3 regions of the Arthrobacter sp. zg-Y179 genome follow, and region 2 is predicted to be linked to each of the others. Evidence: riboswitches for the same ligand, from Rfam matches in the RefSeq annotation. Region 2 holds a riboswitch; each other region holds the start of a gene.
What was found. A riboswitch is a leader RNA that binds a small molecule or an ion and turns the genes downstream of it on or off. The one in region 2 is predicted to bind S-adenosylmethionine.
Positions count from the first base shown of each region.

Region 1: linked by a shared signal. The riboswitch ahead of LOC56_RS02795 (hypothetical protein) and the one ahead of LOC56_RS15870 (bifunctional o-acetylhomoserine/o-acetylserine sulfhydrylase) in region 2 are both predicted to bind S-adenosylmethionine.
Region 3: linked by a shared signal. The riboswitch ahead of LOC56_RS06000 (cobalamin-independent methionine synthase II family protein) and the one ahead of LOC56_RS15870 (bifunctional o-acetylhomoserine/o-acetylserine sulfhydrylase) in region 2 are both predicted to bind S-adenosylmethionine.

Region 1 is NZ_JAJJOB010000004.1:137,372-147,191, reverse strand. It holds gene LOC56_RS02825 (MFS transporter) at 1-175, shown strand, start outside; gene LOC56_RS02820 (histidine phosphatase family protein) at 213-953, shown strand; gene LOC56_RS02815 (NAD(P)H-hydrate dehydratase) at 934-1,815, shown strand; gene LOC56_RS02810 (hypothetical protein) at 2,000-3,394, shown strand; gene LOC56_RS02805 (CPBP family intramembrane glutamic endopeptidase) at 3,516-4,280, shown strand; gene LOC56_RS02800 (hypothetical protein) at 4,377-4,529, shown strand; gene LOC56_RS02795 (hypothetical protein) at 4,612-5,016, opposite strand; SAM riboswitch class IV at 5,032-5,164, opposite strand; gene LOC56_RS02790 (LLM class flavin-dependent oxidoreductase) at 5,548-6,567, opposite strand; gene LOC56_RS02785 (RBBP9/YdeN family alpha/beta hydrolase) at 6,641-7,192, shown strand; gene LOC56_RS02780 (ATP-dependent DNA ligase) at 7,203-8,270, shown strand; gene LOC56_RS02775 (FAD-binding oxidoreductase) at 8,389-9,771, shown strand.
Region 2 is NZ_JAJJOB010000014.1:151,650-161,469, reverse strand. It holds gene LOC56_RS15890 (CPBP family intramembrane glutamic endopeptidase) at 118-906, shown strand; gene LOC56_RS15885 (glycoside hydrolase family 2 protein) at 956-2,758, shown strand; gene LOC56_RS15880 (endonuclease domain-containing protein) at 2,900-3,841, opposite strand; gene LOC56_RS15875 (VOC family protein) at 4,211-4,861, opposite strand; SAM riboswitch class IV at 5,022-5,138, shown strand; gene LOC56_RS15870 (bifunctional o-acetylhomoserine/o-acetylserine sulfhydrylase) at 5,227-6,543, shown strand; gene metX (homoserine O-acetyltransferase MetX) at 6,582-7,694, shown strand; gene LOC56_RS15860 (SRPBCC domain-containing protein) at 7,757-8,197, shown strand; gene LOC56_RS15855 (SGNH/GDSL hydrolase family protein) at 8,208-9,050, opposite strand; gene LOC56_RS15850 (alpha/beta hydrolase) at 9,139-9,801, shown strand; gene LOC56_RS15845 (RNA-binding S4 domain-containing protein) at 9,798-9,820, opposite strand, start outside.
Region 3 is NZ_JAJJOB010000005.1:590,203-600,022, reverse strand. It holds gene LOC56_RS06015 (amidase) at 1-468, shown strand, start outside; gene LOC56_RS06010 (MsnO8 family LLM class oxidoreductase) at 470-1,462, opposite strand; gene LOC56_RS06005 (peptide MFS transporter) at 1,666-3,135, shown strand; SAM riboswitch class IV at 3,249-3,372, shown strand; gene LOC56_RS06000 (cobalamin-independent methionine synthase II family protein) at 3,392-4,597, shown strand; gene pgm (phosphoglucomutase (alpha-D-glucose-1,6-bisphosphate-dependent)) at 4,707-6,338, shown strand; gene LOC56_RS05990 (aldehyde dehydrogenase family protein) at 6,416-7,846, opposite strand; gene LOC56_RS05985 (SDR family NAD(P)-dependent oxidoreductase) at 7,843-8,721, opposite strand; gene LOC56_RS05980 (uracil-xanthine permease family protein) at 8,858-9,820, shown strand, end outside.

The DNA of each region.
Region 1 (9,820 bases), on a different contig from region 2:
CGGCGGGCTCGGCGGCTACTTCCCGCCGCTGGTCATGGGCGCAACCTATGATCCGGCGAACCGCAGCTATTTCGTGGGCCTCATGCTGCTCGCTGCCTTCGCCGCCGTCGCCCTGCTGCTGACCTTCACGGTGCGCAACGGCGGCCGGGTGGACACTCGCTCCGGTGCCTCCTGACCCTTGGCCTCCGGAGACCGGCGGGTAGAGTCGGAGCATGGGTGCTACTGAACTGATTCTGGTCCGCCACGGCGAATCCGCCGGAAACGTGGCCGCTACCCGCGCGGGCCGCGAGGGCGCCGAACGTATTGACCTTCCCTGGCGGGACCCCGACGTCCCGCTCAGCCCCGACGGCGAGCAGCAGGCTGCAGCGCTTGGCCGCTGGATTGCCGGGCTTCCCGCCGAAGAACTGCCCGACTCCGTCTGGTGTTCGCCCTACCTGCGGGCCCGGCAGACAGCGGAACTGGCGGGGCTGCCCGGCATCACCGGCGGTGTGCGGGTCGATGAGCGCCTGCGGGACCGGGAACTGGGGATCCTGGACCTGCTGACCTCCGCCGGCGTCGCAGCGCGTTATCCCGAGGAAGCCGAACGCCGGTCCTGGCTGGGGAAATTCGCCTACCGTCCGCCGGGCGGCGAGTCGTGGGCCGACGTCGCGCTGCGGCTGCGTTCGGTGTTCCGGGACCTCGACGACGAGGAAGACGGCAAGCGGGTGGCAGTGGTTTGCCACGACGCCGTGATCCTGCTGATCCGCTACGTCCTGGAACGGATGAGCGAGCAGGAACTGCTGGACACCGCCGCCGCCAACAGCGTGCGGAACGGCTCAGTGACCCGGCTGGTGCGCCCCGCCGGCACCGGGCCCTGGAAGCTGCACACCTTCAACAGCGTGCTCCACCTGCAGGACAGTGGAGCACCCGTAACCGAACATGCAGGAGAAACAGATGACATCCACCCCCGCTGAGCTTGTTACCCCCGCGCTGCTGCGCGGCTGGCGGCTTTCCACCGAGGCCTCCGGCAAGGAGGACCGCGGCACCGTGCTGGTGATCGGCGGAGCCCGCAGCACGCCGGGAGCGGTGATGCTGGCCGGGCTTGCCGGACTGCGGGTCGGCGCCGGCCGCCTGACCATGGGGTTGGCGGAATCGGCCGCGATCGCCGTAGCTGTGGCGATCCCCGAATCAGGAGTGGTGGGACTGCTCGAGGAAGACGGCGGGATTGACGGCGGCGCGGCCGGCAAACTGCTCGAATCCGATCTTTCGACGGCGTCGGCAGTGGTCATCGGCCCCGGCCTGGACGACGCCGAGCAGGCCGCAGCGCTCCTGCGGTCAGTGGTTCCGCTGCTCGGGGAAAAGACCCAGGTGGTACTGGACGCCTTTGCCCTCGGTGTGCTGCCCGGGCTGCCGGAACTCTACGACACCCTGGCCGGCCGGCTGGTCCTGACCCCGAACGGTGCTGAAATCCTGCGCCTCCTCGAGGACGAGGATGCCGACGAAGATTCCCTGGACCTGCCGAAAGCGTCCATGGAGGTGGCACGGAAATACTCGGCGGTGGTCAGCGCGCACAACGTCATCACCTCTCCTGACGGAAGGAGCTGGGAAGTGCCGGCCGGGAACTCGGGCCTGGGAACTTCCGGGTCCGGGGATGTCCTCGCCGGTGCGGTGGGCGGATTCCTTGCCCGCGGTGCGACGCCGGAACAGGCGGCATGCTGGGGCACGTATCTGCACGCGGTGAGCGGGGACCGGCTCTCCGCCTCACGGGGCCCGCTCAGCTTCCTGGCACGGGAACTGCTCGAGGCCATGCCTCCGGTGATCGCGGAGTTGAGCTAGCGAGGGGCTGTATCCCGGCGGAACGGGCCCGCGCGTGGGAGTGCTTGAGGGGCCGCTATCATGTGGCAGGAAACGGTGCTATTCAGCGGTAGCCCGATGCGGGCGGAGGTGAACGTTCGTGCGTCCCAGCCGTTTGTATAGTTCCAATCCCCGGAAAAACCATATTCTCCTGTAAAAAGGAGTCATGTATTCGATACCAAGCGCGACCCTTAGACCAGTTCAGAATGCGCGGGCGCTGAACCAGTCCATTCCTATGGCAGGTCAAGACCACTATGCGCAGGTGCAAGGGTGCATCAGTCTTCTTGAACTAATCGAGCGGCAAGAGCACGAAGGTATCCCGTTCGACCCGTCGCTGACGGCGCATCTGACGCCTAGGCAGCGAGACGAGTTGAAGTTGATCGTTAGAAAATCTGTTTCCGGTTTCATGGATATCGCCGACGGTAGCCATGATGAAGGGGTAATGATTTCGGGGCAAGAATACGACCCCGAGACCTTTGCTGTCTTCCAGAAAATGCTCTTCAGTACTGCGCGCAAAGTAATCGTTCCCCGACGAGGAAAATTGTTGCAGAGGTCGGTTTTGATAAGCATTGTTATCGGTTTTGAGACGATGTTGATCGACTTAGCGACAGCTGCTATCAGAAATAATCCTAAGCTAGCGAATTTGGAGAATGCGACCCTCAGTCTTGCAGAGCTTGGTTCTCTTGGGACGGTAGAGGAAGCGACTGATTATCTCATTTCCCGCCAGGTGGAGGATCTGGCGCGCGGCTCTATAGATGACTGGGAAAAGTGGTTCGCAAAAATAGGTGTGAAGCTTCGTGAGATACCAGCCGATTGGGTAGAGTTTCGAGAAATATTTGCGCGCAGGAACCTGTTCGTTCACACCAATGGGAGGGTCAGCGCACAGTATGTTTCTGTTTTATCAGGGGCAGGTGCGCCAGGTGGTGATATTCCAGCGAAGGGTAGCAATATTGATATCACGACAGATTACTTAGCCGAGTCTTGTGAGCTGGTAATTTCCACCGGTGCCCTGCTAGTAACCAGTGTATGGATGAAGTTGGCAGACAAAGACTCCCAGCTGCCGGTAGCGTGGATTTTACACACGGCGGACTTGGCCCTAGAGGATGGAAACTTTGCAGCTTGTGTGCGCATAACAGAAAAGATCACGCAGGCGCTAGGTAGCAAATTGGACCTCGTGGCCAGTTGCCGATTGAAGGTCACCAACTGGGCTTCTCGTGCAATGCTGGGCGAAGAAGACGTGGTGGCGAAGGAAGCCGAAGTGTGGGATGTCCGCGGGCTAGATTCCCTGTATAGCCATTTTCGGTCTGTCTTTATTCGTGATGACGAGCGCGCGATAAGCGAACTGACACTCTTGGTCGATCAGAATCGGCTGTCAAAACATACTGTATTGACATCGAAGAGCTACGAGAAGCTGCGTGAACGCTCAGAATCTGCTCTGTTGCAAGCGCTTAAGATAGACGTCTCTGGAGTTGCTGCAGTAAGGGGTGCAGAAAGCGCGGTGGACCTTGAGTATGCGCCTGAAGCGGGAACTCGTGGGCTCGGGGCCAGCTCGGATGGCTGATATAAAGGTGCAGACTGGAAAGCCTGGTTAACGACTCTCTCTTGGAGCCATGTCTCCGGTGATCGCGGAGTTGAGCTAGCGAGGGGCTGTATCCCGGCAGAACGGCCCATATCCTGAGGTAATGACAGCAAACGAATACCGGACCGGTCCGTCGGGGCGCCCTGCGGCCCAAATCCCGTGGCTTTCCTACCGTTTCACCCGCCGTGACGCGGTGGCAGCTGGCTTCTACGTAGTATTCCTGCTGGTCCTGAGCTTTGCGCCCGGACTCGTCATGCCTGTCCTGGTGATGCTGGTTCCGGATCCCGTTGCAGCCGCCTACGTCCTGAACCTGGCGTTTTACGGGGTTGCCGGTCTGTTGGCCTTCCTGGCGGCCCGGCCGTACGTGGTGCGGGAAACCAAGATCCTGGCTACCCGACCGGTGCTGTCCCTGTCCCTGATTCCTGCCGGCGTCATCGCCATGCTCATTGTCACCATGATCGGGGCACTGCTGAGCGGGCAGATTGAAACGGCCGTAAACCAGGAAGCCGTAGAGGGATTCGTGGGGTCCGTGTCGCCCTGGCTGGTAGTACCGCTGCTGGTGGTCCTGGCACCGTTTGTCGAGGAGTACATCTTCCGGCACTTGCTGATCGGCAAACTCAGCCGGTACTGGAATCTCTGGGGCTGCTGCATCCTGTCGGTCCTGTTGTTCGCCTCCATCCACATTGTGGGCAAGGAATCCCTGTCCCTCCCGGTGCTGATGCCTTACCTGGCGATGGGCGCCACGCTTGTGGGCATTTACGTCTGGGCCGGAAACAACTTCATGCTTTCCTACGGTGTGCACGCCGCGAAAAACCTGCTGGGTGTCATCCTCATCTACAGCGTGCCGCCGGAGCTGCTGCAGCAGTAGCTGCCTTCTCCGCCGCCAGCCGTGCCGACTGACTACTCCGGTAGCATCAGCACCATCCGGTCAGCAGCGGCAAGCCGGCAAGAATGCGGGGGACACATGGCAATCGGGTCGGCGTTTGGAATGCTGTATCTGCTCGTGGTTATCGGGACCGCAGTTCTGGTGCTGTGGGTTCTGGTGTTGTTGATCGTCTTCCTGCGGCTGCGCATTGCCCAGCTTCGTGGTGCCTCAGGGGAAACCGGACCGCAATAGCACCGCACTGTTCCAATGCGGCCGGTTTCGTCCGCAGGGCTTGCTTCGCCCCGGAACCTGGAATTCCGGGGCAGAGCGGCAGCTAGGAGCCGGCCTTCTCGATCCGCTCAGTTTCCGGGGCCCGCACCAGGGAGCCGTTGCACGGGACTACCCGCTCCGGCCGGGCCAAGTAGAAAAAAGAGCTCCGGGCACCGGAATCGAACCCGCCCGGCACCATCAGGGTGGAATAGCGCTGGCACCACTGCGGCGTGTCGACGGCGGTCTCGAGCGCGGTGGCCACGGCCCGAACATTGTGGAACCACATCAGCTGCTGGGTTCCTTCGGACACCAGGTAGATGAGGTCCAGCTGCGGATCGGCCGTGACTTCGACGTCCGACCACTGCTCCCAGCCCTCGAGCCGGCGTCGGTGGATCCAATGGATGTTGTGGCCCGGGGTGAAGCCGCTGCAGTTGCTGAGGCCGGATTTGCTGACACTGGAAATGCTCACAGTGGGTTCCTTTTCAGGTTGTCCTTGCCTGCGACGGACGAAGCAGGCCGCTTCGTCATCCGAACCACCCGCCGAACAGTGGGGTTGGTGTGGGGCCAGTCGGAGCTTTTGTGCCCGGTAAACCGGGCGGAGGCCACATCTCGTGAAGCTGAAAACTACTCTAGCGGAGGCCACTGACATTTCGACAGAGGGCCGTTTCCGGGGTGCCGCTGGGTGTGCGTGCGTCGTGTGGGTGGGCGCCTCGCCTTCCCGTCCGGCGCCTACGTTCTGCACCTCGCCTTCCGTCCGCGCTAAGACCTCGGGGACGAACGTCTGCACAACTCACAGCCGGGGGCCGGGGGCTGGGGGATGCAACCGTTGCTGGGAGGAGCTGGAGGCGACGCACCCGCCACCGGAGGGGCTGGAGGAAGGCGGCTTTAATATTTCCCGCGAGCTCTGCGAGCGGGGAATTTCGTTGCCGCCGTTCCAGCCCCGCAGGGGGCGGATCCGGGTGGATCTGGCGGACCGGGCGGACCCTGGCCACGACGAGACTTACCGCCAGCCGGCCCCCGGCGCCACGAGCTTGACGATGCTCTCCAGCAGATGCGCGTTGTACTCCACGCCCAGCTGGTTCGGCACGGTCACCAGGACGGTGTCGGCTTCCTGCACGGCAGCGTCCGCGGCCAATTCAGCAGCAATAACATCGGGTTCACCGATGTAGCTCTTGCCGAACCGAGCCAAGCCGCCGTCGAGATGGCCCACCTGGTCCCGGCCCTCTGCCTGCGCGCGCAGCCCGAAGTAGTGCCGGTCCTGCCCGGTCACCAGCGGAATGATGCTGCGGCTGACGGACACCCGCGGGGTGCCCTGATGTCCGGCGTCGGCCCAGGCCTTCCGGTACACCGCAATCTGCTCGGCCTGGAGCTGGTCGAACGGCACCCCGGTGTCCTCGGTCAGGAGCGTTGAGCTCATCAGGTTCATGCCCTGCTCACCGGTCCACTTGGCGGTGGCCCGGGTCCCGGACCCCCACCAGATCCGCTCCGGCAGTCCGGGGGACAGCGGGTCGATGGCCATGGCGCCGGTGCTGCCGGTCATCGCCGGATCAGCCTGTGCCACTCCGGCGCCGGCGATGGCGGCACGGAACACTTCGGTGTGCTGCCGGGCCATGTCGGCGTCGGAGGAATCCGGGCCGGGAACGTAGCCGAAGGACTCATAACCTCGCAGGGCAGGCTCGGGGGATCCCCGGCTGATGCCGAGCTGCAGCCTGCCTCCGCTGATCAGGTCCGCCACTGCGGCGTCTTCTGCCATTGCCAGCGGATTCATATAGCGCATGTCGATCACTCCCGTGCCTAGCTCGATCCGGCTGGTCCGTGCCGCCATGGCGGAGAGCATGGGGAAGGGGGCGGAGAACTGCGGGGCGAAGTGGTGCACCCGCATGTACGCGCCGTCGACGCCGATTTCCTCGGCGGCGACCGTTAGTTCAATCTGCTGCAGTATTGCGTCCTGCGCACTGGGAGTCATTGATCCCACGGCATTCCGGTAATGTCCGAAGGACAAGAACCCTATTTTCTTCATACGAACTCCAGCGCCGGAAACGTCGGCAGTATTCCCGCTCACATGCGGGCACCAGCGAAAGGATGCAGGCACAGTGCATATCACCATTGTCCCGGGCTATCAGGGCTCGCCACCGGAGCAGTGGCAGAGCCGCTGGGAGGCGGACCTGCCGAACGTCACCCGCATCGCGCCGTCGTCGTGGGATGAACCCGAACTGGAGGACTGGATGGCCGCGCTGGACCGGGCCGCCGGAGCCCGGAACGGGCAGACAGTCCTTGTGGCCCACAGTTTGGGCTGCCTGGCTGCGGTGGAATGGCTGCATCGAAACCCCGACGGCGCCCGCGGAGTGTTTCTGGTCAGCCCGCCGGATCCGGTTGCCGCGTCCTTTCCGGAAGTGGTCAAAACGTTCCGGAATCCGCGGATGCAGGAGCTGCCCGTTCCCGGCCTGCTGATCGCCAGCGAAAGCGATCCGTACTGCGCGCTGCCGGCCGCCCAAGCCATCGCCGCTGCCTGGAAGGTGCCCGTCATCGACGTCGGCGAGCTGGCCCACATCAACGAGGAAAGCGGCGTGGGCTACTGGCAGCAGGGCCGCGACCTGCTCACGGCGTTCACCGCAGGGCTGGGGGAACCGGCAGCAATCGGATAAGAATGGGCACATGGACCTTCCAGTGATGCCCCCGGTTGCCCCGATGCTGGCTAAATCCGTCAGCGCCCTGCCCCGCGGGGACTACCTGTACGAACCCAAATGGGACGGATTCCGGTCCATCATTTTCCGGGACGGCGACGACGTCGAGATCGGCTCCCGGAACGAAAAGCCGATGACGCGGTACTTCCCCGAACTCGTCGAAGCCCTTCGGCAGAACCTGCCTGCGCGGTGCGTGCTGGACGGCGAGATCGTTATGGTGGCCCCGGACGGCAAACGGCTGGACTTCGAACTGCTGCAGCAGCGGATCCATCCCGCCGCCAGCCGGGTGAAACTGCTCGCGGAAGAAACCCCGGCCCGGTTCGTGGCGTTCGACCTGCTGGCCCTGGGCGACGTCGACTACCGGGACCGGCCGTTCTCCGAACGCCGGGAGGCCCTGGTCCAGGCGCTGAAAACGGCGCAGGCACCGGTGTCCGTCACCGCCGCCACCGACGACGCCGATCTGGCGCAGGACTGGTTCGGACGCTTTGAAGGTGCAGGCCTGGACGGCGTGGTGGCCAAACCCCTCGCCGGCCCGTACGCACCGAACAAGCGCACCATGGCCAAGCTCAAGCACGAACGCACGGCCGACTGCGTGCTCGCCGGCTACCGGGTGCACAAGTCCGGCACCGACCTGATCGGCTCCCTGCTGCTGGGTCTTTACAACGACGACGGCGTGCTGGTGAACGTGGGTGCGGCAAGTTCCTTCTCAATGGACCGCCGACGGGAACTGTTCGAGGAACTCCAGCCGCTGGTCGCCGTCGAGGACGGGCATCCCTGGGCCGAAGGGGAGCAGGAGAAGGGCAACCGCACCCCGCGCAACTCCGAAGGCAGCCGCTGGAGCGGGAAAAAGGACTTCTCCTTCGTGCCGCTGCGCCCTGAACGGGTGGTGGAGGTGCGCTACGACCATATGGAGGGGGAGCGGTTCCGCCATGTGGCCCAGTTTTCCCGTTGGCGGCAGGACCGCACGCCCGAATCGTGCACCTATGGGCAGCTGGAGGAGCCGGTGAAATTCGATCTCGCGGAGGTGCTCGGGAGCTAGCGAAGATTTTCCGGCGGGGCTAGGCAGGGAAGGTCGTCGATGCCTAGCATTTTCTGGCAGCACTCTCCGGTCCGCGGACCCGGCGGCCGCGGACACCTGCCCAGCCAAGGAGCCGAAGATGATCCAGGATGCCGACCTTGAAACCCTCCGCGGCGTTGTCCACGGCCCGTTGAACAGCCCCGGGGAGCCCGGGTACGCCGTCGACACCGCCGGCTTCAACCCCTCGGTGATCCAGCGTCCCGATGCCGTGTTCGGTGCAGCCGCCGTCGAGGATGTACAGAATGCCGTCCGCTGGGCAGCTGAGCGCGGCATTCCTGTCGGGATGCAGGCGACCGGCCACGGTGCCGCGGCCGCGATGGACGAGGGCCTGCTGATCAACACGTCCCGGCTGCAGGACCTGGCGGTGGACCCCGACGCCGGCACCGTCACCGTGGGTGCCGGCGTCCGCTGGCGCTCGGTGCTGGGGGAGACCGTGCTGCTCGGGCTCACGGGTCCGCATGGCTCCTCTGGAACCGTGGGAGTGGCGGGTTTCGCGTCCGGCGGAGGGTTGCCGCTGATGGGCCGGGCACTGGGATTCGCCAGCGACCATGTGCAGGCGATCGATGTTGTGACTCCCGACGGCAGCCTGAGGCACCTCGAGGCCGGCAGTGCCGAAGACGCCGGGCTGTTCGCGGCGCTGCGCGGCGGCAAGGGCAATTTCGGCGTCATCACGTCCATGACGCTCGGGTTGACCCCGTTCCGGGAGTTTTACGGCGGCGGCATCATGTACCCGGAAGATGCCGGCCCGGAGGTCCTGGCTGCGTTCCGAGCCTGGACACCCCAGCTGCCGACGGATGTTTCAGCGTCCCTGGCCTTCCTGCACCTGCCCGACGTTCCGTTCCTTCCCGAGGAACTGCGAGGTACCGCGCCGGTGCACCTGCGGTTCGCGGTGTTCGGCAGCCGGGAAGAGGGCGACACTCTGCTGGAACCCATGCGGCATGTATCAGCGCCCTTCATGGATACGGCCGGACCGATGGACTACGGGGCAGTAGGCAGCATCCACATGGATCCGGACGAACCGGTGCCCAGCCTGGACCGCGGGACCCTGTTGGCGGAGCTGCCCGATGAACTGGCGGCCGGTTTGATGGGGCAGGTGGGACCGGGATCGCATACTCCGCTGATGATGACGGAAATCCGGTTGATGGGCGGATCACTGGCCCTGGATCCTCCGTTCGAGGATTCGGTGTCCGGCCGGGATGCAGGCTTCAACCTCTACTCCGTGGGACTCAACGTTCCGCCGGCTGCGGATGCCACAGCAGCGGCCCTGGATCGGCTCGACGTCGTCGTCGGCCCCTACGTTGCGGGTGCGCTGGTCAACCTCCGCGGACCGGCACGCACGAAGGCGGGTGCCCAGCCTGCATGGGATCCGGAAGTTTTCGCGCGGCTGCAGGCAACCAAGGCCGCCTACGATCCGCAGAACCTCTTCCGGTTCGGCCACGCGGTTCCGCTGCCGGTCTCCTGACAGCGGCTCCCGAAGCCCGGGCCGCCGGCGAAGGCCAGGCGGGGAGGGC
Region 2 (9,820 bases):
AGCGGAAACCGGTAAATGTTGCTGACTCGATCGGGAATGCAAGGCATGGTCCAGGTTCCATACGAGCGCTGGTAAGTCCGGCTCCGGCACCCCGCCCCGTCCGGCACAATGGTGTCCATGCGCGCTGCCTTCCCCTCCGCCCCCGCCGAATCCCTGGATCCGCGGGCCCGCAGGATGCTGGTGTTCGAAATCCTGATTGTGCTGGGGCTTTCGCTCGGCAGGTCCGGGGTTTACGCCGTCGTCGAACTCATTGAAAAGGCCACCGAAGCGCCGCTGGGCGACCAGACCACCACGCTGAATCCCGTCCTCGATGATCGGCCGTACTTCGACCTGGCGTACCAGCTGCTGGGGATCTTCTTCTCCCTGCTGCCGGTGGCGCTGGTCCTGTTCCTGCTGACCGAACCGGGGAAGTCCGCGTTCCGCCGGATCGGTTTCACCTTTGCCCGGCCGCTTCGGGACTTCGGCCTGGGGGTTGCCCTGGCAGCGGTCATCGGTATCGGCACGCTTGGCGTCTACGCCGCAGGGCGGGCCCTGGGCATTACCACCGCACTGGTCCCGGCAGCCCTGGACACCTACTGGTGGACGCTGCCGGTGCTGATCCTCTCGGCCATGCGGCACGCCGTACTGGAGGAAGTCATTGTGGTCGGCTATCTGTTCCTGCGGCTGCGGCAGCTGGGCTGGGGGACGCCGGCGATCATCCTCACGAGCGCCCTGATCCGGGCCAGCTACCACCTGTACCAAGGGATCGGCCCCGGTATCGGGAACTTCCTGATGGGCCTGCTCTTTGGCTATGCCTACTACAAGACGCGCCGGGTGATGCCGCTGGTGATCGCGCACGCGCTGGTGGACATTGCCGGGTTTGTCGGGTTTGCGCTGTTCGGTTCCGCCATCGGGATCGGCGACTGAGCGGCGGGCATCCCAACCAAGAGGCACATAGGATGGCCCGGTGACACTGATGACCCCGTGGGGCGCAGCCCTGGACCCCGAATCCGTCCTGCCGGAATACCCCCGACCCCAGCTGGCCCGCGACAGCTACCTCAATCTCAACGGCTACTGGCAGTACGCCATCACCGGCGCGCATCGGGAGCAGGCGCCCGGGGACTGGGACGGACGCATCCTGGTGCCGTTCTCACCCGAGGCGCCGCTGTCCGGGGTGAACCGGCACCTCCAGCCGCAGCAGCTGCTCTGGTACCGGCGGACGGTGACACTGCCGGAGGGGTTCGCGGGGGAGCGGGTACTGCTGCACTTCGGTGCCGTGGACTCGAGCTGCCGGGTCACGGTCAACGGCATTCCCGTGGGCGGGCACGACGGCGGCTACCTGCCGTTCTCCCTGGACATCACCGACGCGCTGGCTGCGGGTCCGGCCGGCGATTTCCCCGGCGGCCAGCACGAAGTAGTAGTCCGGGTCCGGGACCTGAGCAACACAGGTTCCGCCAGCCGCGGCAAGCAGACCCTGGACCGGGGAGGCATCTGGTACACCGCACAGTCCGGGATCTGGCAGACGGTCTGGCTGGAAGCGGTGCCGCAGGCGAGCATTTCCCGGCTGGTTCTGGTGCCGGATCTTACCTCGGTCACTGCCACCGTCCTGGTCGACGATCTCCGCTCCGCCGCGGACAGCACTGACCTGCAGGCGGAAGTCACCGTGTCCGCGGGCGGGCAGCATGTGGCGGCCGCCGTCGTCGTTCCCGGAACCCCGGTGCGGATCCCGGTTCCGGATCCGCACCTCTGGTCCCCGGAGAACCCGTTCCTTTACGACGTCACCGTGCGGCTGCTTACGGACGGCAGGGAAACCGACCGCGTGCGCAGCTACACGGCGCTGCGGACCGTAGGCACGGGGCCCGACGACGCCGGGCACCTGCGGCTGCTGCTGAACGGGCGGCCGTATTTCCACGCGGGCCTGCTGGACCAGGGGTACTGGCCGGACGGGCTGTACACCGCGCCGTCGGACGAGGCCCTGGCCTCCGACATCCGTGCGGCGAAGGACCTGGGCTTCAACATGCTGCGCAAGCACATCAAGATCGAACCGCTGCGCTGGTACTACCATGCCGACCGGCTGGGCATCCTCGTGTGGCAGGACCTCGTCAACGGCGGCACGGCCTATAAGCACGCCGTGGTCACTGCTCCCGCGGTGGGTGCAGCGCACCGGTCCGACGACGACTACGCCGCGTTCGGGCGGGCCGACGAGCAGGGCAGGGAACAGTTCCTGGCCGAACTGCACGGCACGGTGGAACTGCTGGGCAACAGCCCGTCGATAGTGGTGTGGGTGCCGTTCAATGAAGGATGGGGCCAGTTCGATGCCAATGCCGTCGCCGACCTGCTTCGGAGCCTGGACCCGACCCGGACCATCGACCACGCCAGCGGCTGGCACGACCAGGGCGGGGGAGACCTCAAAAGCGTGCACGTGTACTTCGTGCCCTTCCGGCTGCGGAAGAGCTGGCTGGCCGGGTCCCGTGCAGTGGTGCTGTCCGAATACGGCGGGTACAGCCTGAGGGTCCCCGGGCACACCTTCAACGACAAGGCGTTCGGCTACCGGCGGTTCCGGTCCCGGCGTGCACTGGCCCGGGCCTACGAGCGGCTGCACCGGCGGCAGGTTGAACCTGCGGTTGCCGGCGGGCTGGCCGCCACCGTGTACACCCAGCTCACCGACGTCGAGGACGAGGTCAACGGACTGCTGACCTATGACCGCCGGGTGGTGAAGATCGACGCCGGCCTGGTGCGGGGACTCAACGCGGGGCTTCGCCGGGCTGCTGGGGGCTGAAGGTCCTGAGGGGTTTTGCTGCCGAGTTGCTTGGATCGATCCCTGCAGGTTGTCGGTATCCCTGAAGGTTGTCCGATTCCCTGCACCGCGCGGAGCTGGGATTGCCACAGACCGCAGGGATCCGGACAAATCGGAGGGAAATCAGCGGCGCCGGGAACGGGGGAGCCCAGCGCGGACCAAGCGTTGCACCAAGGACTCCGGGTGCTGTGCCTCTTTGGCGATATCTTCCCAAGACCAGCGAACGAAACTGACCCCTGTTTCACGGATGGCATCTTCGCGTCGTTTCTCCTGACGCAGTGTGTCCCACGAAGGGGCAAGGGCTGCATCGCCCCGACCGTATTTCACGGCGCCGTCAAACTCCCCAACGAGCCTCTGCTCTCGCCAATAAAAGTCGACCCGGAAGCGGCCAGCAGAGGTGTTGAATTGTTGCTGGAGCTCGGGCGGAAGAAAGCGCTGCCTGTGAATGGCGGCCCGGGAATAGGACTCGCCCGCCGACTCGGAGCGTGCATCGGCGAAGTCGATTACCTGTCGAGCACGCAGCCGCTTTACCTGACTGGGCAGGTTCCCGGCTGTTTCCCGCAGATGGTCCTTTCCAAGGGGAGGCAAACCACGAACAGGATCCGCCCGAAGCACGTGGTCCATGGCGGGAACCGCATGCTCGAAAGGGAGATAGGCAGCCATGTCCAAAACGGTCTGCGCCCGGGACGTCAGGGGCACCTCTTCCAAGGCAGTGAGCGGTTCCAACAACTGACGCTCAACCCAGTGGAGCCCACCACGGCGCTGGCCATGAATGGGAGGTGCGGCCAACAGCAGAACCTCAGCAGAGTTTCCAATGACGGGCAGCCCCCACATGACGGCAGCAGATTGCTGGATAAGGATACGCTGACCGTGCCCCTGTTCCACGGCTGCCCGGATTCGCACCCGTTGCTGTTCCCAGGGCGAAAGGTGCTGCCACTCTTCCGCCTGCACGTAGACCCCGGCACGGAGGCGGATCAGCTGACCGGACCGGCAACTCGAGGCTAAGGCACGGCGGTCGGTACCGTGGGCTTCAGCATCGGCTGTGAAAATGAGCTCCGGATCCATGGGCTCAAAGGTGGATGGGTAACCGCGGACCCGCGAGGGTATGCCTCCCTTTTGTGGACAAACCTCATTGTGGACAAACCTCGGACGCCTCGGCCTGGCACGGCCCTGCGGTTTGTAGCGAGCCCGCCGGTTTGTGGGGCCGGCGGGCACTGCAAAGCCCTGCGGTTTGTGACATTTCCTGCGCCGCGCGGTGTAGGGAATCGTACATACCGCAGGGATACGGACAGAGTGCAGGGACGTACCGCGGGGAACTGGACAGACCGCAGGGATACGGACGCACCGCTGGGACAAACCGCAGGAAACCCCCGAACGTGCAGGAAAACCCCAAACCGGCAGCAAAATCCCAGACCGGCAGAAGAAACCGCAGTGCTAGATCTCGACAGGACCGTTCGCAGTGTCGAAGGTGACGGACATGATGCCCGGTGTACCCGCCGGTGCAATCCACGTGACATCCACGTTCTCCAGCGGCTTCTCCACGGGATGGCCCAGCCAGTCGGTGACGCGTGCAGCGGAGCCGGCAATGGTCAGGGACTTCAGCTTCACCGATCCCGGCATCCCGGGAATGGCGTTGGAGGGGTGCAGCTCGTCGGTGCCGTCATCCCAGCGGAGCAGATAGGGCACCTGCGGATCGGCAATCAATCCGTTGATGCCGATCTGCCGCCAGGTCAGCTCCTGGCCGTCGGGGAACTTACGGTTGCCCGGCACGGAGGCCCGGCCGAGGCGTTCCTCGAAGGGGGAAAGATCGTCAACGGCAACACACCAGCCCATCCATCCGCCGCCGCATTCGGAGCGCTGGCGCACGGCCTGGCCGAACGGGGCCTTGTCCGACGCCGGGTGGTTCAGGACCTCCACCACCTCGACGTACTGGTTGTTGGCCAGGGGCAGGATCATATTGCGGGTACCGAATCGGGGGTGGACGCCACCCTTCACGTAATCGGCGCCGAGAGCAGCAGCAATCCTCTCGGTGGTGGCCAAAAGACCGTCGGATTCACAGGCATAAGAAACATGGTCCAAGCGCATGCGGCCCATTGTGGCACGTTGTGATACGCGTCTCGACCAAGGGAAGCCTAAGTGCGGAATGTTCCCTGCCGCAGCGCCGAATCAGGGCCCAAAAGCTCCGGTATTTCACGTTGCGTCATAGAGGTTGCGCGACGGCGGCATATCGGTTTCCATAGGTGCAGGTCATGAGTGCCAGCAGATAGCCCCGGCTTGCTGGCCGGCAACCCTCCAACCGCGGTGGGGTGCCCCGGGTGAAGACCTGGCCGTACGCCAAACGGGCGTCCGGCAAGCGCGGGTCCCACAGCCCCACCGTAATCAGGTGCACCATCCGGCGTACCCGGATGCACCCCGGCGGCGTTGTGCGGCCCCTGGTTTGAGGGAGCATCATGAGTGCAGATTGGTCATTTGAAACCCGCCAGATCCATGTAGGCCAGGAGCCCGACGCCGTCACCGGCGCACGTGCCCTGCCGATCTACCAGACCACGTCCTTCGTTTTTCCGAGTGCAGAGGCGGCCGCCAACCGGTTTGCCCTGGCCGAACTGGAACCGATCTACACCCGGATCGGCAACCCCACTCAGGAGGCGGTGGAAAACCGGATCGCCTCCCTTGAAGGCGGCGTCGGAGCCCTGCTGCTCGCGTCCGGGCAGGCGGCCGAAACCTTCGCGCTGCTGAACCTGGCGCAGGCCGGCGACCATGTGGTCGCCAGTCCCAGCCTTTACGGCGGCACCTACAACCTCCTGAAGCACACCCTGAAACGGTTCGGCATCGAGACCACCTTCGTGCAGGACCCGGACAACCTGGACCACTGGCGCGACGCCGTCCGGCCCAACACCAAGGCCTTCTTCGGCGAGGTGGTCTCCAACCCCCGGCAGGATGTCCTGGACCTGGAAGGCATCAGCGCCGTGGCCCACGAGGCGGGCGTACCGCTGATCGTGGACAACACGTTGTCGACGCCGTACCTCATCCGTCCGATTGAATGGGGAGCCGACATTGTGGTCCACTCGGCCACGAAGTACCTCGGCGGGCACGGGACTGCCATTGCCGGCGTCATCGTCGATTCGGGCAACTTCGATTTCGCCGCCGATCCGGAGAAGTTCCCCGGGTTCAATACCCCGGACGAAAGCTACAACGGGCTCGTCTACGCAAGGGACCTGGGCGTCAACGGAGCCCTCGGCGCGAACCTAGCCTTCATCCTCAAGGCGCGGGTGCAGCTGCTGCGGGACCTCGGGTCCGCGGTGTCGCCGTTCAACGCGTTCCTGATTGCCCAGGGGCTGGAAACGCTGAGCCTGCGGCTGGAGCGGCACGTAGCCAACGCCGTTGCCGTAGCGAACTGGCTGGAAGGGCACGACGACGTCGTGTCGGTTGCGTACGCGGGGCTGGAGTCCAGTCCGTGGTTTGAACGCGGCCGCAAATACGGCCCGCGCGGCACCGGCGCCATTGTCTCCTTCGAGATCGAGGGCGGCATCGACGCCGGCAAGCGTTTTGTGGACGGACTGGAGCTGCACTCACACGTGGCCAACGTCGGAGATGTCCGTTCCCTGGTGATCCACCCGGCGTCGACCACCCACAGCCAGCTGGGTGCCGAAGCGCAGCTGGCCGCCGGCGTCAGCCCGGGACTGGTCCGGCTCTCGGTGGGCATCGAGCACATCGATGACATCCTCGCGGACCTCGACGCGGGGTTCCGGGCCGCCAAGGGAGCGTAGCTTCCGTGCCCCGGCACCCGGCTCCGCAGCGCGAGTCGCTGCAGACGCCGCTGCAGCACCCCGCCGAAAAGGACGGGGTGCTGGAGTACGCCTCCATCGGCGGACTGGAACTGGAAACCGGCGGGTACCTGCCCGACGTCGTACTGGCCTACGAGACGTGGGGGCAGCTGGACCCGGACGCCGGCAACGCCGTGCTGATTCCGCATGCGCTGACCGGCAGCACCCACGTAGCCCGCGGGAGCAGCACCGAACCGGGCTGGTGGGAGGAGTTTGTGGGTCCGGGCCGGACCGTGGACACTAACCGGTACTTCGTGGTCTCGATCAACATGCTGGGCGGTTGCTACGGCTCCACCGGGCCTGCCTCGGCTGACCCGGACGGATTGCCCTGGGGATCACGGTTTCCCTTCGTCACCGTGAGGGATTCGGTCCGGGCGGAGGCGCGGCTGGCGGACCGGCTGGGCATCGCCAGATGGCATACCGTGCTGGGCGGTTCGCTCGGGGGAGCGCGGGCGCTGGAATGGGCGGTGACCGAGCCGGACCGGGTGCTGCACTGCGGGGTAATCGCGGCAACCGCAGCCAGCACTGCCGAGCAGATCGCGTTTGCCCAGGCGCAGCTGGCCGCTATCCGCCTGGATCCGGCTTTCAACGGAGGGGACTATTACAACGGCACACCTCCGCTGGCCGGCCTGGGACTGGCCCGCCGGATCGCGCACATTACCTACCGGTCCGAACCGGAACTGGAATACCGGTTCGGGCGCTCCCCGCAGGCTGCCGAAGACCCCTTCGGGGCGGCCTACCCGGCCGGAAGGGGCCGCTACTCCGTGGAGAGCTACCTGGATCACCAGGCCCGGAAGCTGGCCGACAGGTTTGATGCCAACAGCTATCTGGTGCTCACCGAAGCCCTGGTCAGCCACGACGTCGCCCGGGGCCGGGGAACCCTGCGTGCGGCGCTCGCAGGCACGACGGCGGACTTCTTCATTGCCGCGGTGGAATCGGACCGGCTTTACCTTCCCCAGCAGTCGGCGGATCTGGCAGCGGCCCTTCCCCGGGGAACGCAGGTGCATCTCATCCGGGCGCCCATCGGGCACGACGGTTTCCTGACCAGCGTCCGGGAGATTTCCGGTGCCTTGAAACGGGAGGTGTTCGGGTAGGCAGGCGGACAACAGGGGCCTACCCCTTGTCCGCCGCGGCAATTCGTGGGAGAACATTCCCCATGGCAGATCGGATCTCGCTTTCCGGCCGGGCGCAGTGCACCCCGGAGGTTCTCTGGCACGTGCTCGTGGATAACCGGGCGTCCTGGTGGCCGGACATGGACTTCGCTGCGCATCCGGGGGCGCCCCTGAGGGAACGGTGGAGCGAGGACGGAGTGGAGCACACAGCCACCGGCACGGTGCTGGCCGTCGCTCCCGGACGGCTGCTTTCCTTCCGCTGGACGGCGCCCGAATGGGGCGCCTACACCGTGGTCAGCTTCGAACTGACCGATGAGATAGACGCCACGGGCGTAGCGGTGACGGAAAGCGGCTTTGCGGCGCTCGACGCCGGAGCGGGCGCCGAACTCTCCGCAGCCCACCGGGAAGGGTGGGCGTTCCACCTGGCGAACCTGATTGAGCAGGCCGAAAAAACCGACCAGGCACAGGAGGCGGGCGGTTCCTGAAAAAACAGCTCTAGTCGGCTGACCCCTGCGGCATCCGCTGCCCGAACATCGGGCCGGCCTCGGGACGTTTGGCGGAGATCCCGTCGCCCGAGGACTGGTGCCGCACCCGGCGGACCACCCACGGGAACAGGAATTCGCGGGCCCAGACCATGTCTTCGGAGCGGGCCGTCCGCCAGTTCTTCGCGGGCAGCGGCTTGGTTTCCAGCGGCTGCAGTGAATGCGGCACCTGCAGGGTATCCAGCACCATGGCGGCAATGGTGTGGTGTCCCAGCGGAGAGAAATGCAGGCGGTCCGGAGCCCACATCTGCTGATCATTCAATTCGCGCAGTGCCCACATGTCGGCAATGATGACGCCGTGCCGGTTGGCTATGGTCCGCAGGTTTTCGTTGTAGATCGCCGCCCGGCCCCGGACGCCGCCCAGCACGGGGGTGCTCCCGAGGTCCGGGCCGGTGAACAGGACAACTCCGGCACCTGATCCGCGCAGCCGGGCAACGGCGCCGTCCATGCGTTCGGCCAGCCGGTCCGGATCGCCGCCGGGGCGGATCACGTCGTTGCCGCCTGCGCAGATGGTGACCAGATCCGGTTTCAGGGCAAGGGCCGGCTCGAGCTGCTCGTCGATGATCTGGTTCAGCAGCCGTCCCCGGATGGCGAGGTTCGCGTAGGCAAAGTCGGGCTGTCCCGAAGCCAGTTCCTCCGCCACCCGGTCCGCCCAGCCGCGGTTGCCGCCCGGACTGTCCGGATTGGGATCGCCGATGCCTTCGGTAAAGGAATCGCCCATGGCCACGAACCGGGACCAGAGGTGCAGCGGCCGCTGCTCCTGCCGGAAATCGGGGGCGGAAACGGCTTCGGGCAAAGAATTTGTACTCACCGGTCAATACTTGCAAACCGGCCCTCGGCTACGCGACCGTAGGTTGTAAATACCGGCATGCCAGAATAAAAGCATGACGAAATCCGCGTGGAATCCTGTTGTCCTCTGGCCCAAACCCGAAGCTGAAAGGGCGGGTACCCCGCTGCTGGTCCTCTTCCACGGATACCTGGCCAATGAAGAGGACCTGATGGGACTGGCCGATTACCTGCCCTCGGACTTCACCATCGCCTCGGTCCGGGCGCCGCAGGCCTCCGGGCCGGGCTACACCTGGTTCCCGCTGATGAGCGACGCCGATTACTCAGTGGACGCAGTGGTGGACTCCGTGGCGGACGTCGCCGCGTGGCTCGACACCGTTCGGGAAGGTCACACCAGCGTGAGCCTGCTGGGCTTTTCGATGGGGATGGCCGTGGCCACCACCCTGATGCGGCACCGTCCGCAGGACTTCGCCGCCGTCGTAGGGCTGTCCGGTTTTGTGGTCCCTGCGCAGGACAACCCGTTCTTCCACGACGACGAACTGCAGCCGGGCGGCATGCAGTTCTTCTGGGGCCGAGACCAGGCTGACCCGGTGATCGACGCGCCGCGGATCGAATACACCCACGCCTGGCTCAATGCCCACACCGCGCTGACCAAGATCCTTTACTCCAACATGGGCCACGGCATCAATATGCAGGAGCTGGGCCATGTGAAGGAGTTCCTGGTCCATACGGTGCTGCGCGCCAACACCCGCGCGAACTAGCCCTCGCGGGTAATCCGCA
Region 3 (9,820 bases), on a different contig from region 2:
CCGGATGCCTTCCAGGTGGTGTGGACGGCCGGGCTGGCCACCGCTGCCCTGGCACCGGGCGGGGAAGAACGGCTGACCGACCTTGCCGCCGTTATGCGTCAGCGCGCCCTTCGGCGCAGTGCGGCGGACCTGGTCTCCGCCGTCGACGTCCTCCGCTCCTTTGAAGCCGAGACCATCCGGCAGTACAGCGGCTACGACATGATCCTGACGCCTACCCTGGCTATGACGCCGCGGCCCCTCGGCTGGTACACCAGCGGCGATGCCGGCGCTGTTGACCGGGCGGACGAGGATTATGCACGGCAGTGCCGGTACTCGCCGTTCACGTCCATGGTTAATGTCTGCGGGCTTCCCGCGATTACCCTTCCGGTGCTGGATACCGCCGCCGGCCTGCCGATGGGTGTCCAGCTGATCGGGCGGCCCGGCGCCGAAGCGGATCTCCTGGCCGTGGCAGCCCAGCTGGGGTACTGACCTAGAAGAGGCCGGCCAGCAGCCGGTCGGATTCCCGCTGCCCCTCGGCATCGAAGGCGCCGCCGGTAACGAGCAGCTCGTCCGCACCGGAGGAAGCCAGCAGGCCCTCGAGCCTGCCGTGCACTTGTTCCACCGTGCCGTAGACAGAGGTCTCCAGGGTGGTGCGGACCAGGTCCTGCCGCCGTCCGGACAGTTGGGCGGCGCTTTCCGCTGCTGACAGGGCGGGAAACACCCCCTTGGTCCGGGAATCGGCCAGGGCATGCGCCTCGGGCAGCAGCAGTTCCCTTGCCCCTTCTTCCCTGCCGGCCGCGGCGACGTTGACGGCCGCAAGCACGTAGGGCCGGGGAAAACGGTCCGAGGGGCGGAAGGCTGAGCGGTAGCGTTCGAGTGCACCTGTATGCCCGGCGCTGTTCTCCCGGAACAACGCCGGGCCGCCGAGGACGACGCCCAGACCTGCCCGGGCCGCTATTTCCACTCCTGCTCCGGTGGCAAGCACAAACACCGGCGTCCGTCCGTTGTCCTGCGGGCGGGCGGTGATCGGCGCGGTGCCGTCGAGATAGGCGAGCAGTTCCGCCAGCTGCGCTTCGAATTCCCCTGCCTCGGCCGGTCCCGCCCGCAGTGCCGTCCGCACCGCCGGAGTGAAACCGACGGAACGGCCCAGGCCAAGATCAATCCGGCCGGGATACAGGGCCTGCAGCGTGGCTGCCTGCTCGGCTACGACCAGCGGCTGGTGGTTCGGGAGCATCACACCGCCGGAGCCGATCCGTATGCTGCGGGTGCGTGCCGCCAGTGCGGCCATCAGGACGGCGGGTGCCGAGCCGGCAATACCGGCCACGGCGTGGTGCTCGGCAACCCAAAAGCGCCGGTACCCCAGCCGGTCTGCCGATTCGGCACGTTCAAGCACGGCGCTAAGCGCATCCGACTCGGGAAATCCTTCGCGGGAGTTAGCGCGGTCAAGGATTGAGACGGGAACACTGAGGCTTGGCATACCCATGCCAACCCCCTGCCTGCTTAGGGAATTCCGGGCCGGTCGCGCAAATCGTTCCGTCATGCAGGCCCGCAAGCATGTAATGCGGGCAAAAGCATCCGTTTTGCCTGTGATCTTGGGCACTCAGGGATCGAAACCTTCCTTGTCTCCGGCGGATTCTTTCGGATTTGCCTGCTTGACCACCTGCCGAGGGTGGGAATATTAAACTCGTGAGCCATACCCCCAGTACCTCAGGCGTAAAAGAAGCGCGTAAAACCTTCTTCGGCCATCCCCGGATGTTGGCCAACCTCTTCAGCGTTGAGCTGTGGGAGCGATTTTCCTTCTACGGCATGCAGGGCATCCTGCTGTACTACATGTACTACAGCACCACCGACGGCGGCCTCGGCATCGACGAAGCCATTGCCGTCTCGCTGGTCGGCGCCTACGGCGGTGGCGTGTACCTCTCCACCATCCTCGGTGCATGGCTGGCGGACCGCGTCTTCGGCGCCGAACGAGTGCTGTTCTACGCTGCCGCACTGGTCATGCTGGGCCACATTTCCCTGGCCGTGCTGCCGGGCGCCGTCGGACTGGCCGCCGGCCTGATCCTGATCGCCCTGGGCTCCGGCGGTGTGAAGGCCAACGCGACATCGCTCGTCGGCACCCTGTACGACGAAAAGGACCAGCGGCGCGACGCCGGCTTCTCCATCTTCTACATGGGTATCAACATCGGTGCCCTGATCGGCCCGATCCTGACCGGCCTCGCCTGGACCGAATACGGGTTCCACTACGGCTTCGGCCTGGCCGCCATCGGCATGGCCATCGGCCTGGTGCAGTACGGGGTGACCCGGAAGAACCTGCCCGAATCCGCGCACGAGGTAGCCAACCCGCTGCCGAAGCAGCAGTACATGAAGGTCAGCCTCATCGCGGCTGCCGCCTTGGTTGTCATCGTGCTGGCCGTTGTCTTCGAACTGCTGACCGCCAAGAACCTTGCGGTGGTTATGGCGATCCTCGCCATCGTGGCCTCCGTCGCGTACTTCGTGATCATCCTCAGCAGCAAGAAGGTGAACCGGGTGGAACGCCGCCGGGTGTACTCCTTCATGCCGCTCTTTATTGCCAGTGCTGCTTTCTGGGCACTGTTCCAGCAGCAGTTCACGGTGGTGGCAATGTATGCGGACAGCTCGCTGAACCGCACCATCTTCGGCTGGGAAATGCCGCCGAGCTGGGTGCAGTCCATCAACCCGGTCTTCATCATCATCTTCGCAGCCGTCTTCGCCGGCGTCTGGACCAAGATGGGCGACCGCCAGCCGTCCTCCCCGCTGAAGTTCGCCATGGGCCTGGCCGTCATGGGCCTCGCCTTCCTGGCCTTCATTCCGTTCTCGGGCGGCGCGCCGAACAGCACCCCGCTGCTGGCCATGGCCGGCATCCTGCTGCTGTTCACGTTTGCTGAACTGTTCCTGTCCCCGATCGGCCTGTCCGTGGCAACCAAGCTGGCCCCGGAAGTCTTCCGGACCCAGATGGTGGCACTGTTCTTCCTGTCCGTCTCCCTGGGCACCACCCTGGCGGGCTGGCTGGCCCAGTTCTACGACCCGGCAACCGAAGTCAGCTACTTCACCTTCAGCGGCGTTACCGCGATCATCCTGGGCGTTGCCCTGGCCGCGGCTACACCGTCCATCAAGAAGCTCATGGGCGGCGTGCGCTAAGCACCCGGAGCTTTTCAAGGACGGCGGTACCGGATTTCTCCGGTACCGCCGTCCTTTTTATGTTGCGTCATTTGCTTGGAAGCGCCCCGCCGGCATGGCTAGGATGGTCCCAGCTTCAGGAGACACGGCCGCCAAGCTCCGACTTGGCCGTGCACCAACCCCATGCTTCGCGGGTGGTTCGGATGACGAAGCGGCCTGCACCGCCCTTCGGGCATCCGGTGCGGGCAAGAGCACGGATTCCCAAAGGATCACCGCCATGCGCAAAAGCACCGACCGTATTTTGACCACTCATGCAGGGTCCCTCCCCCGCACCCCTGAACTGATTGCCGCGAACGCGTCGCGGGAAGCCGACCCTTCGGATACCGAGGGCTACGCGGACCTGCTGCAGGCCGCCGTCGCGGATTTGGTGCGCCGCCAGCGCCAGGCGGGCATCGACATCCCCAACGACGGCGAATACGGGCACGCGATGTCCGCCGACGTCGACTACGGCGCGTGGTGGTCCTATTCCTTCTCCCGGCTCGGCGGCCTGAGCGTCGCGGAGACCGGAATCTGGAGCATGGAGCCGCGCCGCTCGGAGCCCGGCAACGTTGTCCTCACCAGTTTCGGGGACCGCCGGGACCGGCAGCGCTTCGCCGATGCCTACACCGACCCGACCTCGGGCATCACCACCGGGGCGCAGAAGGTCTTCCCCAAGGTCACGGGTCCAGTGGAATACACCGGGTACGACGCCGTGGCCAGCGACATTGCCAACCTCAAGTCCGGTTTGGCCGCGGCAGGTTTGTCCGAGGGTTTCCTCGCCTCGCTCTCCCCCGGTTCCTGTTCGCGGATTGCCAACGAGTACTACGCCACGGAGGAGGAGTTCATCTACGCCTGCGCGGATGCCATGCGGGAGGAATATCTTGCCATCGTGGACGCCGGGCTGATCGTCCAGATCGATGATCCGTCCATTGCGGAGAACTGGGACCAGATCAACCCCGAACCTTCGGTGGCCGACTACCTCAAGTTCACGCAGATCCGCGTCGAGGCCCTGAACTATGCCCTGCGCGGGCTGCCCGAGGAACAGATCCGTTTCCACCTGTGCTGGGGTTCCTGGCACGGGCCGCACACCACGGACATCGAGTTCCGCCACCTGGTGGACACCCTGCTGCAGATCAACGCCGGGGGCTACAGCTTCGAGGCAGGCAACGTGCGGCATGAGCACGAGTGGCGGGTCTGGGAAGATACCAAGCTGCCGGACGGGAAGGTCCTCATTCCCGGCGTCGTCTCCCACGCCACCAACGTGGTGGAACATCCGGAACTGGTGGCGGACCGGATCGAGCGCTTCGCCCGGCTGGTGGGGCGGGAGAACGTTATTGCGTCCACCGACTGCGGGCTGGGCGGCCGGGTGCATCCGCAGATCGCGGCGGCGAAGCTGCAGACCCTCGGAGAAGGCGCCCGGCTGGCCAGCGGCCGGCTCTGGTAGGTGATTGTCCGGGTGCCGTGCGGGCCGTTTGCTGCACGGCACCTGCATGCGCTCCCGGGTGCGGGCGTGTGTCTGCCGCCGGCGCCGTTTCTTTGGCATGCTTAGGGGTATGTCTAATCGTGCCGGCCAACGTGCCGAACCTTCCGACCTTGTAGACCTCACCGCGCTTTTGGACGCCTATTACGACGTCGTACCGGATCCTTCCAATGTCGCCCAGCGCGTCGTGTTCGGTACCTCCGGGCACCGCGGCTCCTCCCTCAACGGTGCCTTCAATGAGCAGCACATCGCCGCCATTACCCAGGCGATCGTCGAGTACCGCACGTCCGCGGGCATCACCGGGCCGCTGTTCATGGGCAAGGACACGCACGCGCTGTCCGAACCGGCGCAGAACACCGCGTTGGAAGTGCTGGCCGCCAACGGCGTCAACGTGCAGATCGATGCACGCAACGGGTTCACCCCCACCCCGGCCGTGAGCCATGCCATCCTGGTGCACAATTCCACGCGCACGGAACAGGCTGACGGCATTGTGGTCACCCCTTCGCACAATCCCCCGGCAGACGGCGGCTTCAAGTACAACCCGCCCACGGGCGGACCCGCCGGATCGGACATCACCAACTGGATTGCGGACCGCGCCAACCAGTTGCTGGAGAACGGCCTGGACGGGGTCCGGCGCATTCCGCTGGGCGAAGCACGCCTGGCGGATTCGGTGGGCACCTATGACTTCCTGGCGCACTACGTGGAAGACCTGCCCGCGGTGCTTAACCTGGATGCCATCCGCAGCGCCGGGCTCCACATCGGCGCCGATCCCCTCGGCGGCGCCGCCGTTGACTACTGGGGCGCCATCGCGGAACGGCACTCACTGAACCTGACCGTGGTCAATCCCAACGTGGACCCCCAGTGGGCCTTCATGACGCTGGACTGGGACGAGAAGATCCGCATGGACTGCTCCTCGCCGTACGCCATGGCATCGCTGATTTCCCGGGCCGGGGATTACGACATTGCCACCGGTAACGACGCCGACGCCGACCGGCACGGCGTTGTCACCCCGGATGCGGGACTGATGAACCCGAACCACTACCTGGCCACCGCCATTGACTACCTGTACCGCAACCGCTCCGGCTGGAGCGCCGACGCCATGGTGGGCAAAACGCTTGTCTCCTCCTCCATGATCGACCGCGTCACGGCGGACCTGGGGCGGGTCCTTATGGAGGTACCGGTGGGCTTCAAGTGGTTCGTGCCGGGTCTGCTGTCGGGCGAAACCGCGTTCGGCGGCGAGGAATCCGCCGGCGCGTCCTTCCTCCGGCTCGACGGCCGCCCGTGGAGCACTGACAAGGACGGCATCCTGCTGGCGCTGCTGGCCTCGGAAATGACGGCCGTCACCGGCAAGACCCCGTCCCAGCGGTACCGCGAACTGACCAATCAGTTCGGCGATCCCGAATATGCACGCGTGGACGCACCCGCCACCCGCGAGCAGAAGGCAGCGCTGGCCAAGCTCTCGCCGTCGGACGTTACCGCCACCACGCTGGCCGGCGAGGAAATCACCGCGCGCCTGACCGAAGCACCGGGCAACGGAGCGCCCATCGGCGGCCTGAAGGTGACTACGGAAAACGCGTGGTTCGCCGCCCGCCCCTCGGGCACGGAAGACGTCTACAAGATCTACGCCGAGTCCTTCAAGGGCGAGGAACACCTGCACCAGGTCCAGGCCGAAGCCAAGGCCATCGTGGACGGTGTGATTTCCTAGCTTCCGCCGCCGTAGACAGAAGGGGTGCACCGGCAGGTGCACCCCTTCTGTCAATCCTGCTGTCTATCCCGCAGCGCTTACAGCAGACGACGCAGGAGCCGCTTCTTCAGCCCCGTGTAGGGCGGGTACGCGAACCGGAGGGTGTCCACCAGCGTGCCCTTGGTGAAGACCGGCCGCAGCTGGCTGAACGTGTCGAAGCTGTATTTGCCGTGGTACGCGCCGGTGCCGCTGGCACCTGCACCGCCGAAGGGCAGGCCGGGCACGGCCAGCTGGACGGTGCTGGCGTTGTGGTTGATGCTGCCGGCCCGGACGCCCTCTTCGAACGTCTTCCGGTCCGCCGCGGAGTTGCTGTAGAGATAGGCGGCCAGCGGAACCGGACGGGAATTGATAAATTTCATTGCCTCCGCCAGGTCCCGAACCTCGATGATCGGCAGGATGGGTCCGAAGATTTCCTCCTGCATCACCGGTGAATCCGGGGCTACGTCGGTGAGGATGGTCGGTTCCAGGTACAGGCTGCCGCGGTCGCTGCGCCCGCCGGCCAGGACCGTGCCGCTGTCCAGCAGCCCCACCAGCCGTTCCCAGTGCTGTTCGTTGACAATCCGGCCCAGATCCTTGCTCCGGGACGGATCCTTGCCGAACTGCTCCGCGACCGCCTTCACCAGCTGCTTCTTCAGCGCCGGCGCTGCCTCTTCCGTCACCAGGACGTAGTCCGGGGCCACGCAGGTCTGGCCGGCGTTGAGCAGTTTCCCGAAGACCAGGCGGCGCGCGACGGCGGCCCAGTTGCCGTCCAGCACCACGGCCGGGGATTTCCCGCCCAGTTCCAGGGTGACCGGGGTCAGGTGTTCAGCGGCGGCCTGCAGGACAATCCGGCCCACCCGCTCCCCGCCGGTGAAGAAGATCGAATCGAAACGCTCCTTCAGCAGTGCGGTGCTGGCCTCCTGCCCGCCCTCGACGACGGCTACCGCTTCCGGGTCCACGTAGCGGGGCAGCAGGTCAGCCAGCACGGCCGACGTCGCCGGGGCCAGTTCGCTGGGTTTGAGGACTGCGGCGTTGCCGGCGGCGAGGGCACCGACCAGCGGCGCCAGGACCAGCTGCACGGGATAGTTCCACGGACCGATGATCAGCACCACGCCCAGCGGCCGGGGTTCGGTACGGGCCGACGCCGGCTGCAGGCCCAGCGGGACGGGAACCCGCCGGCTGCGGGCCCACTTCTCCAGATGCTTCAGTGCGTGTTCCGCCTCCGCCCGCACCAGTGAAAGCTCGGTGACGTAACTTTCGAGCGGATTTTTACCCAGGTCCGCGGCCAGCGCGTCCGCCAGCTCCTGTTCCCGCTCATGAAACAGCCGGACCAGCCCCTCGAGCTGCTGCCGGCGCCAGGCGAGCGGCCGGGTGCGGCCGGAGTGGTAGGTTTCCCGCACCCTGGCCAGCACAGCGGGAACCGCTGCGGGGGACCCGGCGAGGTCGGTGGTGGAATCGCTGGAAAAGAATGCGGAGACCATCTCGCTCATGCCTGCGTGCTTTCCTTCGTTGCTTCCGCTGCTTCGTCAGAGGAATCCGGTTTCCGGCCGGTGAAGTGGTCCATGGACTGGTAGACCTTGAAGACGCGCCCGGCCACCACGTCCCAGGCCGGCTGGGGCAGCACATTGCGCAGGGCACTGCCCAGGGCCACGGTCCACGGCAGCTGGATCCGCGCCTTCCCGGCGAGGAGGGCCTCCCAGGCCTTGTCGACCACGTATTCCGGTTCCATCAACGGAGTCATCAGCGGCCCCCTGGCCCCCTCGAACATTCCGGTCTTGATGTAGCTGGGGATCAGGGTGGTTACGGCAACGTGCCCGTTGCCCGATTCGGTGAGTTCCAGCCGCATCGAGTCGCTCCAGCCGATGACGGCCCACTTCGACGCCGTGTACACACTCATTTTCGGCACGGACAGCGTTCCCGAGGCCGAGGCCACGTTGAGGATGCGCGCCGGCGTGCGCCGCTCGATCATGCCGGGCAGGAACGCCCGGGTCACCTGCATGGGCGCCAGCGTGTTCACCTGCATCACCGCATCGATGTCCGCCTCCGGCGCGTGCTCCCAGAAGTACTTGCCGCGCACAATCCCGGCGTTGTTGATCAGGATGTCCGGCACACCAACCTCCCGGATGACCTGATCGGCGGTGGCAGTGATGTCCGGCAGGGAGGCAACATCCACCGCGAAGGGGTGGATTGCCGACGCGCCCAGTTCCCGCAACTGCGCGGCGGTGTCCTCCAGAGCCTCGGCGTTGAGGTCCCACAGCACCACTGATGCCGCGCCTTCACGCACGGCCCGCTCGGCGTAGAGCCGGCCCATGCCCATGGCTGCGCCCGTGATGAGAACTACGCGTCCTGCAACTGAAATGCTCATGCTGCTCCATCGTCCGATCGGTTGTAATCAAGGCCCGGCCCGTCACCGTGCACTGTTCTTATGCAACGTAACATCCCGGGAATCCTCCGGCGGATAGAATCGAGCCAACACACACATGTCTCCGGAAGGCACCACCATGAGCAGATTCGGTACGGACTGGACCCTCCACGGAGACGGCAAGACCATCCGGCCAGGCAGCTACGTTGCCCCCGAGGAACGCCTGAGCTGGCCGCGGACCATCAGCATCGGCTCCCAGCACGTGGTGGCCATGTTCGGCGCGACCTTCCTCGTGCCGCTCCTGACCGGCTTTCCGCCGGCCACCACCCTGCTGTTCTCCGGCATCGGGACCATCCTGTTCCTGATCATCACCGCCGGACGGGTCCCCAGCTATCTGGGTTCAAGCTTTGCCTTCATCGCCCCGATCGGAGCTGCCACCAACCAGCACGGTCCCGGCGGCGCCCTGGGCGGCATCATCATGGCGGGCTTTGTCCTGTTCCTGGTCGGACTCGCCGCGCAGCTTGCCGGCACCCGCTGGATCCAGGTCCTGATGCCGCCGGTGGTCACCGGCACCATCGTGGCCCTGATCGGCCTCAATCTGGCCGGTTCGGCACGGGACAACTACGAGCAGGGGCCGCTCACCGCCACCGTCACTGTAGTGGTGATCCTGCTGACTACGGTCCTGTTCAAGGGATTCCTGGGCCGGCTGTCGATCCTGGTCGGCGTGGTGGCCGGCTACATCACCGCCATGCTGCAGGGCGAGGTGGATTTCCAGGCCATCGGCGATGCCGCCTGGATCGGGCTGCCCGAATTCATGTCCCCCACCTTCCACTTCTCGGTTATCGGCCTTTTTGTTCCGGTGGTCCTGGTTCTGGTGGCCGAAAACATCGGACATGTGAAATCCGTGGCCGCAATGACCGGCCGCGACCTGGACCCGTACGCGGGCCGGGCGCTGATGGCTGACGGCCTGGCCACCATGCTGGCCGGTTCCGGCGGCGGTTCCGCCACCACCACCTACGCTGAGAATATCGGTGTGATGGCGGCCTCCCGCGTGTACTCCACGGCGGCGTATTGGGTCGCGGGCATCGTGGCCATCCTGCTC